Regions from separate parts of the Chryseobacterium sp. Mn2064 genome, predicted to be linked through region 2. Evidence: riboswitches for the same ligand, from Rfam matches in the RefSeq annotation. Region 2 holds a riboswitch; the other holds the start of a gene.
The links. A riboswitch is a leader RNA that binds a small molecule or an ion and turns the genes downstream of it on or off. The one in region 2 is predicted to bind cobalamin.

Region 1 (7,820 bases), on a different contig from region 2:
CCAGAAGGTATTTTTCATCAACTTCCACATGATCCAGAAATACAAAACGTGTAGGTTGTGTATTCCAGCCCAGCTTTTTTTCTTTTTCTCCAAAACTGATTCCCTTAGTATTGGCATGAACGGCAAATGCGCTGATTCCTTTTGTTCCGGATTCCCCTGTACGGGCCATAACAATTAGAATATCACTTTCTCCGGCTCCGGAGATGAAGGCTTTGGTTCCGTTGATGATATATTTATTGCCTTTCTTTACAGCAGTGGTTTTCAGACCTGCAGCATCAGAACCTGAACCGGGCTCGGTGAGACAATAAGATCCCAACAATTTTCCCGCTGCAAGATCCGGACACAGTTCTTTTTTGATCTCATCGCTTCCAAATTCATCCATCATCCAAGCGACCATATTATGTATGGTAATATAAGCTGTAGTGGAAGGGCAAGCTGCGGCCAATTCTTCAAATATAATGGCAGCATCCAGTCGTGATAATCCTAATCCTCCGGCTTCTTCACTGGTATACACACCGCAGAACCCTAGTTCTCCGGCCTTGGTAATGGCTTCTCTTGGGAATTTCTTTTCGGCATCCCACTCGGAAGCGTAGGGAAAAAGCTCTTTTTCAGCAAATTTTCTTGCAGCATCCTGAAATGCCAGCTGATCCTGACTTAGATTAAACTCCATAGTATTGATGTAATAAAATTAAGAATGAAAAGGAAAGTTGAACTTTGATGAAAAGTAAACGCACATTATTTTTACCGCCCAACTTTCCGTTTTCTATTATTTAAGACTGATGGTCATATTCACGTTACCTCCCGGTACGTCTTCTTCAAACCAACGGGCAGTGATAGTTTTGGTTTCCGTATAGAAACGAACTCCTTGTTTTCCATAGGAATGTAGATCTCCGAAAAATGATTTTCTCCATCCCGTAAAAGAGAAAAACGGCAATGGAACAGGAATCGGAAGGTTGACTCCTATTTGTCCTACTTCGATCTCGTGCTGGAATTTTCTTGCTGCAGCTCCGGAATTGGTGAAAATGGAAGTTCCGTTTCCATAAGGGTTTTCATTGATAATTCTGATGGCTTCATCTAGTGTTTCAGCTTTCAGTAAAAGCAATGCAGGTCCGAAAATTTCTTCCTGATAGATATCCATGTCTACAGATACGTTGCTGAATAATGTAGGCCCTACGAAATGTCCGTTTTCATAGCCTTCTACTTTGGTATCACTTCCATCTAAAAGAACATCAGCTCCCTGATCGTAAGCACTTTTGATTAATCTCAGTACTTTATCCTTAGATTGTTTATTAATTAAAGGACCAAATGCTGCAGACTCATCAGACCATACCCCTGGCTTAATGGTTCCTAATGCTTTTTTAATATCATCCACCCAATTCTGAGCTTCTCCTACCAATACCGCAACACTGATAGCCATACAACGCTGACCGGCCGCTCCACAAGAGGCACCTACCAGATTATTGATCACCTGATTTTTATTGGCATCCGGCATCACAACCATGTGATTTTTTGCTCCACCAAAAGCCTGAACTCTCTTCAGATTGTCGGTTCCTGTACGGTACACATGTTCTGCAACCGGAACAGAACCCACGAAAGAGATCGCTTTAATTTCAGGATGATTCAGAATATGGTTAACCTGATCTTTGGAACCGTGAACAATATTCAGAACACCTTTTGGGAAACCTGCTTCTAAAAACAGCTCTGCCATTTTCATGGAAGTCATAGGAGTTTGCTCCGAAGGTTTCAAGATGAATGTATTCCCACAAGCGATTGCCATAGGAAACATCCACAAAGGAATCATCGCGGGAAAGTTAAAAGGAGTAATTCCTGCGCACACTCCAAGAGGTTGTATATAGCTGTAAGTATCTACTCCTCTGGCAACATTTTCTACTGTTTCGCCCATCATCAAGGTAGGAATATTACAGGCGTGTTCCACTACTTCTATTCCTCTCCAAACGTCACCCATAGCATCAGCAAAGGTTTTTCCGTTTTCTCTGGATAAGATTTCTGCAATTTCTTTTTGATTTTCTTTTAAAAGATGCTGGTATTTCAGAAATAATCGGGCTCTTTCGGGAGTGGCTACTTCTTTCCAGGTTTTGAAGGCTTCTTTAGCGGCTTCAATGGCTTCGTCTATCTCAGATAGTTCGGTAAGGGGAACTTCTGCAAGAATTTCTAATGAAGCCGGGTTTTCTACAGGAAGATATTCTTTAGTTTTGCTTTCTGTAAAATTTCCATTGATTAATATTTTTACTTTTTGTGACATATTTTTCCGGTTGATTACGAAGAGTTTAAAGTTGAAAATGCAGAATTCATCATTAGACGTTTTCTTTTCATTTTCAACCTTTTACTCTCCATTTTTCATTTTAAATGATTAAAAGATCAACAAATTCATTAACATTCAGATTGACTAATGTATCATACTCCAATGAATGTTCAAGAATCGTTTTCTGCTGTTTTTCAGGGAAAATACGGGCAAGATTGACCTTATATTTTTTGATAAGCTCAGGAATTCCTTCTTCTCTTCTACGTTTGTGACCGATAGGATATTCTACAACAATTTCATCCAGAATGGTTCCGTCATTTAATTCTATCGTCATTGCATTGGCAATGGAACGTTTTTCCGGATCGTGATAATCTGTTGTAAACTGAACATCTTCTACACATTCAATTTTATCTCTCAGAATATCGATTCTAGGATCTGAAGCGATATTATCCTCATAATCTGCAGCTGTAAGTCTTCCATAAATTAAGGGTACAGCAACCATATATTGGATACAGTGATCACGATCTGCCGGATTGTTTAATGGTCCTTTTTTATCAATAATCCTGATCGCTGCTTCATGCGTACGGATGGTTACTTTTTTAATATCATCTGTTGTTTTTCCAAGGCCTTTCAATGTCGCATTTAACGTCATTGCTGCTTCTACAGCTGTCTGCGAGTGAAATTCTGCAGGGAAAGAAATTTTAAATAAAACATTTTCCATTACGTAAGAGCTGTAATCTCTCTGGAATTTGAATTCATTTCCTTTGAAAGAAACGTCATAGAATCCCCATGTTTTTGCTGTTAAAACGGACGGGTATCCCATTTCTCCTGTTTTAGCAATCAGAGCAAGACGTACTGCTCTTGATGTAGCATCTCCTGCCGCCCAGGATTTACGTGAACCTGTATTAGGTGCATGACGGTAAGTTCTCAGAGATTGTCCGTCTACAAAAGCCAGTGATACGGCATTGATGATTTCATCACGGTTTAATCCTATCAATTTTCCTACTACTGCAGTAGAGGCAAGTTTCACCAATAGTACGTGGTCTAATCCTACTTTATTGAACGAGTTTTCCAAAGCCATTACTCCCTGAATTTCGTGAGCCATGATCATTGCTTCTAAAACCTGCTTCATTTTCAAAGACGCTTTTCCTTCTGCAATATTGGTTCTGGACAACCAGTCAGCGGTAGCTAAAATTCCGCCAAGATTATCAGATGGATGTCCCCATTCTGCAGCCAGCCAAGTATCATTGAAATCTAACCATCTGATGATTGCTCCAATATTGAACGCAGCCTGAATAGGATCCAACTGAAATTGTGTACCAGGAACTTTTGCTCCGTTTGGAACTACCGTACCTTTCACTACAGGGCCTAACAATTTTGTACAGGCAGGGTACGTTAATGCCTCCAAACCACACCCGATTGTATCTAAAAGACAGTAGTGAGCGGTCTTCCAGGCTAAATCGTTTTTAATTTCATAGTTTAATACATAATCTGCAATGCCTACTAATACTTTGTCCGGTTGTGGTCTTTCGTTTGAAATGTGTGAACTCATTTTTTTATCGTTGAAAATTTTTATTAATTGAAAATAGTATGTGAAAATTGAAAACAGCTTTCAAATTTTCAGGATTTTATTATTTTCTGTCGTTGATGGATACAAATTCTTTGTTTTCTGGGCCTGTATAATTGGCACTTGGACGGATGATTTTACCATCCTGTCTCTGTTCTATGATGTGGGCACTCCATCCTGTAACTCTTGAGATCACAAATAAAGGAGTGAACATCAGGGTCGGAACTCCCATCAAGTGGTAAGATACGGCAGAGAACCAGTCAAGATTCGGGAACATTTTCTTTTCTTCCCACATTACGCTTTCCAGTCTTTCTGCAATATTATACAAAAGCATGTCTCCTGCTTCTTCAGAAAGTTCCTTAGCTACTTTTTTGATCACAACGTTTCTTGGATCTGAAATAGTGTATACAGGATGTCCGAATCCAATAATCACTTCTTTATTGGCAATACGTTGGCGAATATCTGCTTCTGCTTCGTCAGGAGACTGATAACGGCTCTGGATTTCAAAGGCTACTTCATTGGCTCCTCCGTGTTTTGGACCTCTTAAAGCCCCAATTGCCCCTGTGATACAAGAATAAAAATCGGATGCCGTTCCTGCAATAACACGTGCTGTAAAGGTGGAAGCATTAAATTCATGCTCGGCATAAAGGTTAAGAGAAATTTCCATTGCCTTTACCCATGAATCCGGTGCTTTTTTGCCGTGTAACAGATGTAGGAAGTGTCCACCAATCGTATCGTCATCTGTTTCTACATCGATTTCTTTACCATTGTGGGTATAGTGATACCAATACAATAATCCTGATCCAAATGATGCCAACAGTTTGTCTGCAATATCTCTGGCTCCCGCAATATTATGATCGTCTTTTTCCGGCTGGATACTTCCGATTGCGGATACCATGGAACGCATTACGTCCATTGGGTGAGCTGCGGCAGGGATACTTTTAAGTATATTTCTTACGGAATGTGGTAATCCTCTTAAAGATTTTAATTTTGCTTTATAGTTTTTCAGCTGTGCTGCTGTTGGTAACTGACCGTATATCAACAGGTAAGCCACTTCTTCAAATTCTGCTTTTTCTGCCAGATCCAGGATGTCATATCCTCTGTAATGGAGATCATTTCCACTTTTCCCTACGCTGCAAAGTGCTGTATTACCAGCTGTTACCCCTGAAAGCGCAACGCTTTTTTTAGGTTTAAATGTTGGTTCAGTGCTCGTCGACATATCAATAATTTTGTTTAAAAAGGTTATCTAATTTTTGTTCATAGTCATAATATCCAATGCTTTTGTAGAGTTCTTCTCTGGTCTGCATTGTATCCAATACATTGGCTTGAGTTCCGTCTTTTCGGAGGTGTTCATATACATTTTGAGCGGCTTTATTGGCTGCACGGAAAGCAGAAAGCGGATAAAGAATCAATCCTACGCCTGCATTCTTCAATTCTTCAACGGTATACATTTTAATCATTCCGAATTCAGTGATGTTAGCCAAAACCGGAATTCCTGTAGCGTCTACAAATTTTTGGTAAAAGCTCAAATCCGGAACTGCTTCTGCAAAAATGAAATCTGCTCCTGCTTCTTTGTAGGCAATGGCTCTTTCTAATGTTTTTTCAAGACCTTCATTAGCGAAAGCATCTGTTCTGGCTCCAATAACGAAATTTTCATCAGTACGGGCATCGGCAGCAGCTTTTAACCTGTCAACCATTTCATCCTTGCTTACCACTTCTTTACCTGGGCGGTGCCCACATCGTTTTGCACCTACCTGGTCTTCAATGTGCAATGCAGCTGCTCCTGCCTTTATCAAAGACTTTACGGTTCTGGCTACATTAAATGCAGAAGGACCAAATCCTGTATCTACATCTACCATCAATGGCAAGTCGCAGACATTGGTAATGCGCTGAACATCTATTAAAACATCTTCAAGAGTCGTAATTCCCAAATCCGGAATTCCTAAGGAACCCGCAGCTACCCCACCGCCGGAAAGATAAATTGCATTGAAACCAGCCTGCTGAGCGAGTAATGCATGATTGGCATTGATAGTTCCAACGATCTGAAGTGGACTTTCTTTTTGCATGGCCTCCCGGAATTTACTACCCGGAGACTTCAAACTTTCACTTTTAGTCATTTTAATATTTATTGTTTAGTTGAAATTTGTTCGTTAATGAAAAATAGTCACGGCAATAGCTATCCGGACGTGATATCCTGATAACAGAAATAAAATGCTCAGAAGAAGACTGATGCGTTTGGACCGTTTCCTGAAGTTTTGAATGTGATAAAAATATTCCCGTATAAGCCTGAGTGTGGTAAAGGCTATAACTTCTGCATGTATAATCAAGATCGGATGGGTACATTTTTTAACTTTTTACATTGATAAATCCTTATAAAAAGTTCCTGATAAACTTCACAATGCCTGTGTGGGAAGAAAAATATGGGAAAGGAAAATACGGTACAAGACAGTGTAATAAAAGAGCGTACTGCTCCACTAAAAACTCATCTCACAAAATAACAAAAGATTTTTACCAAACTGTTATCCATATCGTATCATACCTGACTATAAGCTTCAGACCGCGAAAGCATCGTCAATTCGAAATAGGCAGGTCTCCTGACTTGTAACAGTTTTTATCGTCCTTCCCATATAACCAGGTATACAGTGGACCTCTATTTTGATAAAAACCTATATGTTACTTACAGTTGCGCGACAGTTCGTGATTTGCACACGATTCCCTTTTAATACACAGCTAAGTGCAACCATTTTCGGTTGATAAAGAAGGTGTTAAGAACTCCTTGGTGGTAAATATAGTTATTTTATAAAAACGACCAAGAGATTTTATGCAAACAATAATTATTTTAACATAACCCCCTGTAAATGTTTAAATTAAAAAAAAATAATTCACCAATAGAGCATTATAATTTAGACAATAACATTAATTTTTTGTTACTAAATTCATAGGATATGATGAAAAAAAACCAGACAACCACAAACAAAAAGCCTATTTTTTCATATGCCTGACATTCACAAATAGTAATAATTTCTAAGGGAGTTTTTACACTGTAAAAAAGATTCGGCCCATTGCTTTTAGCAATGGGCCGAATCTTCTGTCACAACTTTCAACAAGCGGATATATTATTTTAAATTTCTAGATTTTAACTCTTCCTGTAATTCCCGATCCGCTTTTTTTGAATTAATCACAAAAGGGAGAAAAATAACAGGGAGAAAAGTAAAGAATCCAAAGCCGTTTTTCACTGTACTGTAGACAGAAATACCAGCCATAAATCCTATGATCACAGCATTCGTTATTTTGCTGGATTTGGCTTTTTTGGCTTTTTCTATCAGCTCCTGATCGGTTAGCTCTTTCATGTTGCTTTCCATCGGTTATTGGGTCGTAAGGTTATTTGTTTTACTTTGAAATTGATACGTAATGGAAATTTCAAGACGAAATTCTGTCTAAAAAAATCCTACAGTATACGTGCCTAAAGTACAAAAATATTTTCTTACCGATTCGGAGCCGCTCAATGGTCAGTGCTTCTTCAACTGTTCTGGCGATATTGTTATAATTTTTGTTGCAGACCTCAGCTGAGTGCAGCAACAGGATAGAGATCTTTAAACTTCACAAAATCTTCTAAGGTATACTCCGGACAGGCTCCTTCCTGTGAAGTTATAAAAGCTCCCAGCGACACTGCCTGAGTCATGATTTCATGAGCAGATGCCTTATTTCCGATTCTTTTGGAAAGAAATCCTGCTAAGAATGAATCTCCGCTACCTACAGTATCTTTTACCTCAACCGGTATCGTAGGATAAAGATAGAATTCATTATCCCTACAATATAAAGCCCCTTTGCTTCCCTTAGAAATAATAATCTCCCGAATTTCGAATTTTTCCTGCAGATACCGAATGCTGTCTTCTTCGGTCTGGTATTCTTTATTTAGGAAATCCAGAACCATCCTCAATTCTGCTTTATTGAATTTTGCCAGATGGGTTTTGTGTAATAATTCGTTGA
Region 2 (7,820 bases):
GTATTCGAAGGTTGCTCCGTTTACCGTAATCTTATTCTTTTCAATTCTGATATCGTTATTATCACTATTTGAAGTTTCAGTGTCATCATCCATTCCATCACCATCAAGATCACCATCCAGGTTGAATCTGTCTTTGTTTACAGGAATTACTACGGTCTTTTGAGGAATGACCAATTCATACTCAACTCTGTAGCTTCTGAATCTCTGATCGTAAGGATATTTGATGAAATTAGGGAACATTACTTTGTTGTTGACAATTTCTACTGGAACTGTAAGCTGAAGAGGAACATTGTAACCTTCTCCTTCTTTTTTGATGATAAGGTAAGGCGTTTTTACGTCCGCTTTTCTTGTTACATTTAAGTTAACGTCATAATCTTTTTTGTAAACATACTGTTTGTCTGAATAAAGATTGTCATCATACGCTTTGTAGCTTTGCGGGATATTAACTTGCTTTACGTCTACATAAAGAGTATCAGAAGTTGTATTGATTGCTACATTCTCAGTATCTTCTTTGCTGCCCTGATATTTAAGCTCTTTTTTAGCCATACTTACTCCGAAATAAGCACCAAGTCCGATCAATAAAAGGAAGATACCTCCTAGAACCCAACCTATATTTCTAAGTTTTGTTTTTGGGGAAAAGATTTTGATACTTAGTAAACTGAAGATAATTGCAGGAATTAAGCTTCCTAATACCATCATGGCTACTAATATTTTATCAAGTCCGTTTTCGCCCATATAGAATTCTATTTTATTGGCTCCAGGAAAATCTGCTCCTGTTCCGAACAGTCCGAAGATCACGAAGATTCCAATAATACTTCCTACAGCTGCCAGTACAAATAATACACCTACTACATATTTGAATACATTCCAGATTCCGCTCCCGGCATTGTTGATGTATGGTTTGTTTTCGGTGTAGATTTCTCCAACTCTCTGAGTAGATTCGTTGGCAAACTGAACCAGTTTATTAGATTCGTTCTTCAGGTTATCGAAGTTCATAGGCTTTCCCTTCATTTTCAAAAAATCGGCTGCTGTTTCCGCTTTTGGAAGTACGATCCAAAGGATAACATAAAGAAGCCCAATTAATGAAGAAGAGATAGCCTGGGTGAAAATTCCTAACAGAAATACCCCTAGCCAGATGGCTCTCATCCCTGTGATATCCATTCCTACATACTGAGCCAGCCCGGCACATACTCCTGCAATTTTTTGCTTTTCAGGATCACGGAACAGTTGTTTTTTGTCTGTATACTCGTTATGGGAATTGCTGCTTCTGTTTGTTGTTTTTTCAGAAAAATAAGCCTCTTCCTGTTCTTCGATTTTCTCAGGGCTTCCGATCTGTGCAATTACCTTTTCTACATCGGTATCGTTAATCACTTCACGTTTTCCCAGAGAATCTCTGAAGATCTCCACCATTCTTATTTCTATGTCATGCATTACCTCATCTGCTTCAGAAGCTTCCAGTGAGCTTCTCAGAGCATTCAGGTAATCGCTGAGCTTTATATATGCGTGTTCTTCTATTGTAAAAGAAAAACCTGCGAGTCCTATTGAGAGTGTCTTGTTCATAGCTTTGTTTTTTAATTTTGTTGGGTGATTTGGTTTACTGAGGCTGTCAGTTCGTTCCACGTGTTGAGAAGTTCATCCAGGAAAAGTTTTCCTTTTTCTGTAATCTGATAGTATTTTCTGGGTGGTCCTCCTGTAGATTCTTCCCATCGGTAAGAGAGAAATTCTCCGTTTTTAAGCCTTGTAAGAAGAGGGTAGAGGGTCCCTTCCACTACATCCAGTTTTCCTTTTTTCAGTTCATCAATCAGATCAGAAACATACATTTCGCGATTATTGATGAGACTTAGAATACAGAATTCCAGAATTCCTTTTCGCATTTGCGCTTTGGTATTTTCAGTATTCATCTTTGATACGTTTTGTTAATTAGTTATATTTTTAGAAAAATGCTCCTAGCTAGTTGAGCCTATTCTAATTTTACATTACAAAGATATGTAAATAAAATGGTATTATGCAATACAAAGTAGTGTAATTTTAAAAATAACTTATTTAAATATTTGATAATCAGTATTATAAATTTTACTAAGATTTTTAAAGGATCTTGAGAAATATGAAAAACCTTCCATTCTTTTAAATTTTAATTCTATTTCAGGTGTCAAAATCATAAAGATTATTGTATTTAATAAAAAAATAATACTTCAATAGGTGATTATGCGTTATCGGCGATTTAATATCAATTACTTCCATAGCATTTTGTGATCCTTATTATGATTCGTATTTTTGTTGTCAATTAAAAAACACCTAAATCATTTACTATTACTATGAATATTTTAAATAAGTATAGGCATTTTTCAGCTTTTATGCTTCTGGGCCCCCTGTGTTTTGCGCAATATCAGTTTGAAATTAAAGATGCCTCCAAGAATTACAGTGCCGTTGTTCAGATAGAAGATTGCATGGATGGACGTTGTGGCGGCAAAGGAACCGTAGAATTATTTGATAATAAGAACACCAAAGTTCAGACATTTACTTCTGATGATTTGATTGTTTATCTCGCTGAGAACAGAAAACTCTTATCGGGAAAAATGAATTCATTAACGAAGGAAGAAAGTCCTATTGTCATCAATGATTTTAATTTTGACGGTACCGAAGATATCGCAATACGAAACGGCAATAGAGGAAACTATAACGGTGCGTCTTATGATGTATATGTGTTCAATAGTACCCAGTTAAGTTTTGTAAAAAGTAAAGAGCTTACAGAATTAGCCTCCAATGCTTTGGATATGTTTGATGTAGATTCTCAACGCAAACGCCTCATTTCTTACGGAAAATCGGGATGCTGCAATATTTTTACCATAGAATATACCGTTATTCCTAATAAAGGACTGGATAAGGTTCTGGTAAAAGAAGAAGACAAAACGGAAGAAGATCGGGTAAAAGTAACCATCAAAGAAAAAATAAAAGATAAATGGGTAACCAGAAAGAAGGTATACTCATTAGAAGAATATAATAAAGAAAAGTAAGATGAAGATTCAGAAAGAGATTGATTTTATTCTGGCAGTAGATGCTTTGAAGAATGTACAGCGAAGAAATTATAATGCCGACGACTCCAGAAGAGAAAACACTGCAGAACATTCCTGGCAGATTGTTATTTTGGCGCAAATCCTTTATCCGTATGCCAAAAACAGAGAAAATATCGATCTGTTGAGAGTAATAAGAATGCTTTCAATCCACGATCTGGTAGAAATAGAAGCCGGTGATACTTTCCTTTTTGACGAAAAAGCAATGGTAGGTAAATTCGAAAGGGAAAAAATTTCTGCACAGAAGATTTTCGGAATCCTTGATGAGCCGTTGCGAACAGATTTTTTCAATTTATGGCTTGAATTTGAAGAAGAAAAAACTACTGATGCCATATTTGCATGTTCTATCGACAGAATTATGCCGTTTATCCTAAATTCTCATACTTCGGGAAAAAGCTGGACAGAAGCTGGAGTTACAGAAAAACAAATCAGAAATATGCTTGAAAACGCAATCAAAAGAGCATCTGATGAAATGGGAGAAGCTTTTGATGTATTGTTGGCCAGAAGTCTGGAAACGGAAAAAGTGGCGAAATAAGAATTATATATAAACATTGCTCAGTATCTGGGCAGTGTTTTTTTATACAAAATATATAGAATAATTCTTCAATTTGATAAAAGAATTAATCAAAAACCAAATGCCATAAAAATTCTGGAAATCTAAAGCTGTACTCTGGAAACCGTAGAGAAAACTGTCAACTTCTGGAATAATTATGGCAAAAAAATCAAATTTATAGTATTTGGATTGGTTTTTTGAATTCGTCAATAGCTACGAAAGTGAAATCTCCTACAATTGCTTTCTCTCTTTCATAAGAATACATTTGTTCTGTAAAAATTTCCACATTAACTTTCATACTGGTTTTTCCAACGTAAGAAACTTTTCCGATCAGCTCTACAATAGTTCCAGCAGGAATCGGCTTTTTAAAATCGATCTTGTCGCTGCTTACCGTTACCACTCTTTTTCTTGCAAAACGGGTAGCTGTGATGAAGGCAACTTCATCCATCAGCTGCATTGCTGTACCTCCGAAAAGAGTATCATAATGGTTGGTTGTGTTAGGAAAAACCGCTTTAAAGATTCTTGTTTCGGATGTTTCAATTCTTTCTTCTGTCGTCATATTTCATTATTAATTAAAGCGAAATGAAATTGTATCAAAACAACAGAATAATGACAGGAATCTTAGAAATCCCTGAAACAATCCATCAGATCAACAAACTTCAGATCGCGAAAGTTTTTTGTTTAAGAAATAGGCAGGTCTCCTGACTTGTAACATCTTTTATCTCCTTCCCATGCCCCGCACAGTGGATCTTTGATAAAGATTACAGTTACTTACAGTTGCGCGACAGTCCGTGATTTTCACACGGTTCCCTTTTAATTTGCGGTTAGGCAAAACCAATTTCTATGATGAATAAGCGTTACACTTTTTCGGGTGCAAAAATAATGAATTTATTCCGGATTATGATAAATAATCTGACTGATTACTCTTCCTTTTTTGATGGTCCAAAGAGTTGTGTATCTGTTCTCTCCTGTACCATTGATCATGTAAAGAAAAATGTTATCATTATCAAGAGCTGTTACCCCAACATTCTCAAAATCCATTGTAGGCTGGAACATATTTTTAATGGCTTCTCTTACAAAGACAGAACCTCTTCCCGGTTGCTGTACTCTGATAGATTTGATTTCCGTCATCCCTTCAGGAAGATCATTGCCAATTCCCCATGGTTTTACTTTATCAATAGTAAGAAGTTTTCCTTCAGCATCTTTTTCCTTTTTACGATATCCGGCGTTGGAAGGGTAGACGTCAATAACGACTTTGCTTCTTTGAGCTGTTGGGATCTTCGGGTCAGAATTGTCTGTGAAAATAAGTGACCTTCCGTTTTTAGATTTGGAAGGAGTATAAGCAGGAAGCTGATCAATATAAGCAATACGCTCTTTATTTACCATTCCTTCTTTATCAAGAGTTTCATAACGTACAAAAGGTTTATCGTCATCCTGCTTTTCAGGATATTTGATCCAGATCCATTCTGTTTCTCCGGGAGCTGGTTTTACATAAACAAAAACATCTCCTTTACGCATACGGATCTTATCTACGATTTTTCTGTAATTATCCTTATGTACACGTACATTGGCATATCCTTCTTCTGCTTTTACCACTCCAAAAGGAACTTTATTCTGGCCTTTAACAAAAGCTAAAGAAAAAATACTGAAAGCGGACAGATAAAATGCTTTGTTTATGAAAGTCATCATGAAAATTTTTTGATCCTTCAAATATATAAATTAAATGCTGTTCGGAAGATAATTATATTGACGGAGTTCCTGTAAGTTTTGTATGGGCTTTAAATATCCACTAGAAAGCAGATATATTTTATCCGCGATATCTACCACATCCTGATAATGATGATCAGAGATAATGAATCCTTTGTTTTTTGCCTGTGAACGGATGATCGCTTTTAATTCATCAATAATCTTGGGAGAAAGACTGTTAAAGGGCTCATCCAGCAATACAAAATCAGCTTGGGAATAGGTGAGAAGCATTACTTCGATCATTCTCAGTTCTCCGGAAGACAAATTTCTGGGTTTTTCATTCAGAAATGGTGAAAGAAGTTGAGAATGCAGAAGTTGATCCGCATATTCCCGGTTACAGAAAAGATGAATCAGTTTTGTTAATTTTTCACTTTTAGGTAGAAAAGAATGTTGTGGCAGATAAGCAATTCTGTTTTTTCGGTCGGAGATATTTCTCAATACCTGATCATTCCATTTTATAAACTGGGTATCACTTCCAAGAACGCCGGAAATAATTTTAAGAAGAGTAGATTTTCCGGAACCGTTTCTTCCCAGTATACCGGCTATATTTCCAACTTTACACTCTAGATAGATATCCTGCAGTATTTTTTGATCATTGAAAGATTTGGTAATACTGTCAATATGGAGTCTGCTCATACAAATGCCATTATAGTTTTTACGATTAGACTGAAAGATAAAGTAAATCCCCAAAGAAACAATTTTGAAAATCCAAAATGATAGTAGAACAGATACTCATTTTTAAGCCTTACTTCATATATAAAATAATGAAGCATTGGAAGAAGTAAAAGAAAACTCAGTCCAAAAGTTTCTACTTTAAAAGGAGACAGCAATGAAAATAGCAAAGAAAAAAGAACAGAGGGAATGATAAGTTTTTTATAAAAAATCCAAAGGATGGTAAGCTGTTTCATGTTTTGAATGGAATAATTAAAATATTTAATAAAAATAAACTATTGTTATAGGAATTTATGCTATTTTTTATCAATTTTTTTTAAACTAATAATTATGACCAAAAAACTACTTTTGGGTTCCTTGCTTTTATTGGGAGCTATTTCTACGTATCAATCTAAAAATGTTGAGGAAACAATAATGATCAAAAATGTATTTATTGTTCCCACTAATGTATTGGTTTCTAATATCACCACGACTTCAGCAAAGGTAAGCTGGGATCCTATTCCCGGTTCTTCAAATTTTACCATAAGAATTAAACCTGTTAGTGCGGGTTCATGGCTCTCTATACCAGTAATGAATGCCAACAGTTTTGATCTTACCAATCTTCAAGCTTGTACAGCTTACATGGTACAGGTAATGGATAACGCTTCTGGAGATATGTCATCTTCTGTTACTTTCTATACTTCACTCAATTATTGCAGTGCTGCATTTACAGATTCGGGGTTGTTGCATATTTCAAATGTTACAGTAAACTCAACGGGAATTTCGAATCCTATGGTAAGTAATTCCGGAGCGTCCAATTATACAGATTACAGAACCGATCCCAACCGTAGGATAAAATTGAACGTAGGAAGTATGGGAAATAATATTTCTGTAACTCATACATGGATAGGAACTCCGGGTACAACCACTGTAACAGCGTGGATTGATTTTAACGGAAACGGTGTTTTTGAATCCAGTGAAAGAATGATGATTGCCAATAACGTTACGCAAACCTCTCAGTCTGTATTTTCTGTTCCCGGCTATCCGATATTACCCAGTTCGGTTATTGGCGGATGTGGTGTTGTAATGCGTGTCATTTCCAGTCAAACTTTGCCAGGTAGTGCTTGTGGCACCTTTACCTATGGAGAAGTCGAAGATTATGGAGTAGATTTTTTAGATCCCCTTCTTGCAGTACAAGAGCCTGGAAAATTTCATCAGCCGGAAATTTATCCTAATCCGGCTTCAGACGTTTTAAATATTTCAGGAATCTCAGATGCTGTGAATTTCGAAATTTACAATGCAGTTGGCCAGAAAGTAGGTGAGGGGAAAGTTTCAAACCATCAGGTAAATCTGCAGCACTTATCTAAAGGGATTTATTATATTCAGTTAAAGAATAAGGAGAATACAACCCGTTTGAAATTTATTAAAAAATAAGAGACGTCTAATATTTATGTTACCTAAATGATAAAAAAAGAGAGTACTTATAAGGTACTCTCTTCCTATTTGCGAATCAATTTTAATTGATTTTTTTCAATGTGTTAAATTCTTTCTAACTCATCCGAATCAATGGTCGTTTTGAAAGTTCCGTAGTTCACAATCACCTTGTTTCTGGAGATTTTTTCAATCGTTCCTACACTGGTGCTTCCTGTAATACGAACGCGCTGCCCTACTTTCATCCAGATCGCACGGTCTGTTTTGCGTTGCTCTTCCAGTTTTTCATTGGTTTCTGCAATTTTTTCGATGACTTCCTCTTTTTTCAGCTGTTGAGTGATCTTTCTTTTAACCACCTGAAGGCGTTT

Region 1: it holds a riboswitch for cobalamin, as region 2 does, so the genes downstream of both, prpB (methylisocitrate lyase) here and ACL9RH_RS11345 (acyl-CoA thioesterase) in region 2, are expected to answer to the same signal.

The regions. Positions count from the first base shown of each region.
Region 1 covers NZ_JBMOUE010000001.1:753,790-761,609, reverse strand. The annotation lists gene ACL9RH_RS03270 (acyl-CoA dehydrogenase family protein) at 1-670, opposite strand, end outside; gene ACL9RH_RS03265 (CoA-acylating methylmalonate-semialdehyde dehydrogenase) at 767-2,263, opposite strand; gene ACL9RH_RS03260 (bifunctional 2-methylcitrate dehydratase/aconitate hydratase) at 2,364-3,815, opposite strand; gene prpC (bifunctional 2-methylcitrate synthase/citrate synthase) at 3,895-5,049, opposite strand; gene prpB (methylisocitrate lyase) at 5,051-5,947, opposite strand; cobalamin riboswitch at 6,398-6,590, opposite strand; gene ACL9RH_RS03245 (hypothetical protein) at 6,947-7,180, opposite strand; gene ACL9RH_RS03240 (carbohydrate kinase family protein) at 7,393-7,820, opposite strand, start outside.
Region 2 covers NZ_JBMOUE010000002.1:936,493-944,312, reverse strand. The annotation lists gene ACL9RH_RS11365 (PspC domain-containing protein) at 1-1,560, opposite strand, end outside; gene ACL9RH_RS11360 (PadR family transcriptional regulator) at 1,572-1,901, opposite strand; gene ACL9RH_RS11355 (XAC2610-related protein) at 2,316-3,014, shown strand; gene ACL9RH_RS11350 (HD domain-containing protein) at 3,016-3,606, shown strand; gene ACL9RH_RS11345 (acyl-CoA thioesterase) at 3,800-4,183, opposite strand; cobalamin riboswitch at 4,299-4,478, opposite strand; gene ACL9RH_RS11340 (hypothetical protein) at 4,513-5,313, opposite strand; gene ACL9RH_RS11335 (ATP-binding cassette domain-containing protein) at 5,344-6,006, opposite strand; gene ACL9RH_RS11330 (hypothetical protein) at 6,003-6,278, opposite strand; gene ACL9RH_RS11325 (GEVED domain-containing protein) at 6,373-7,455, shown strand; gene ACL9RH_RS11320 (endonuclease MutS2) at 7,560-7,820, opposite strand, start outside.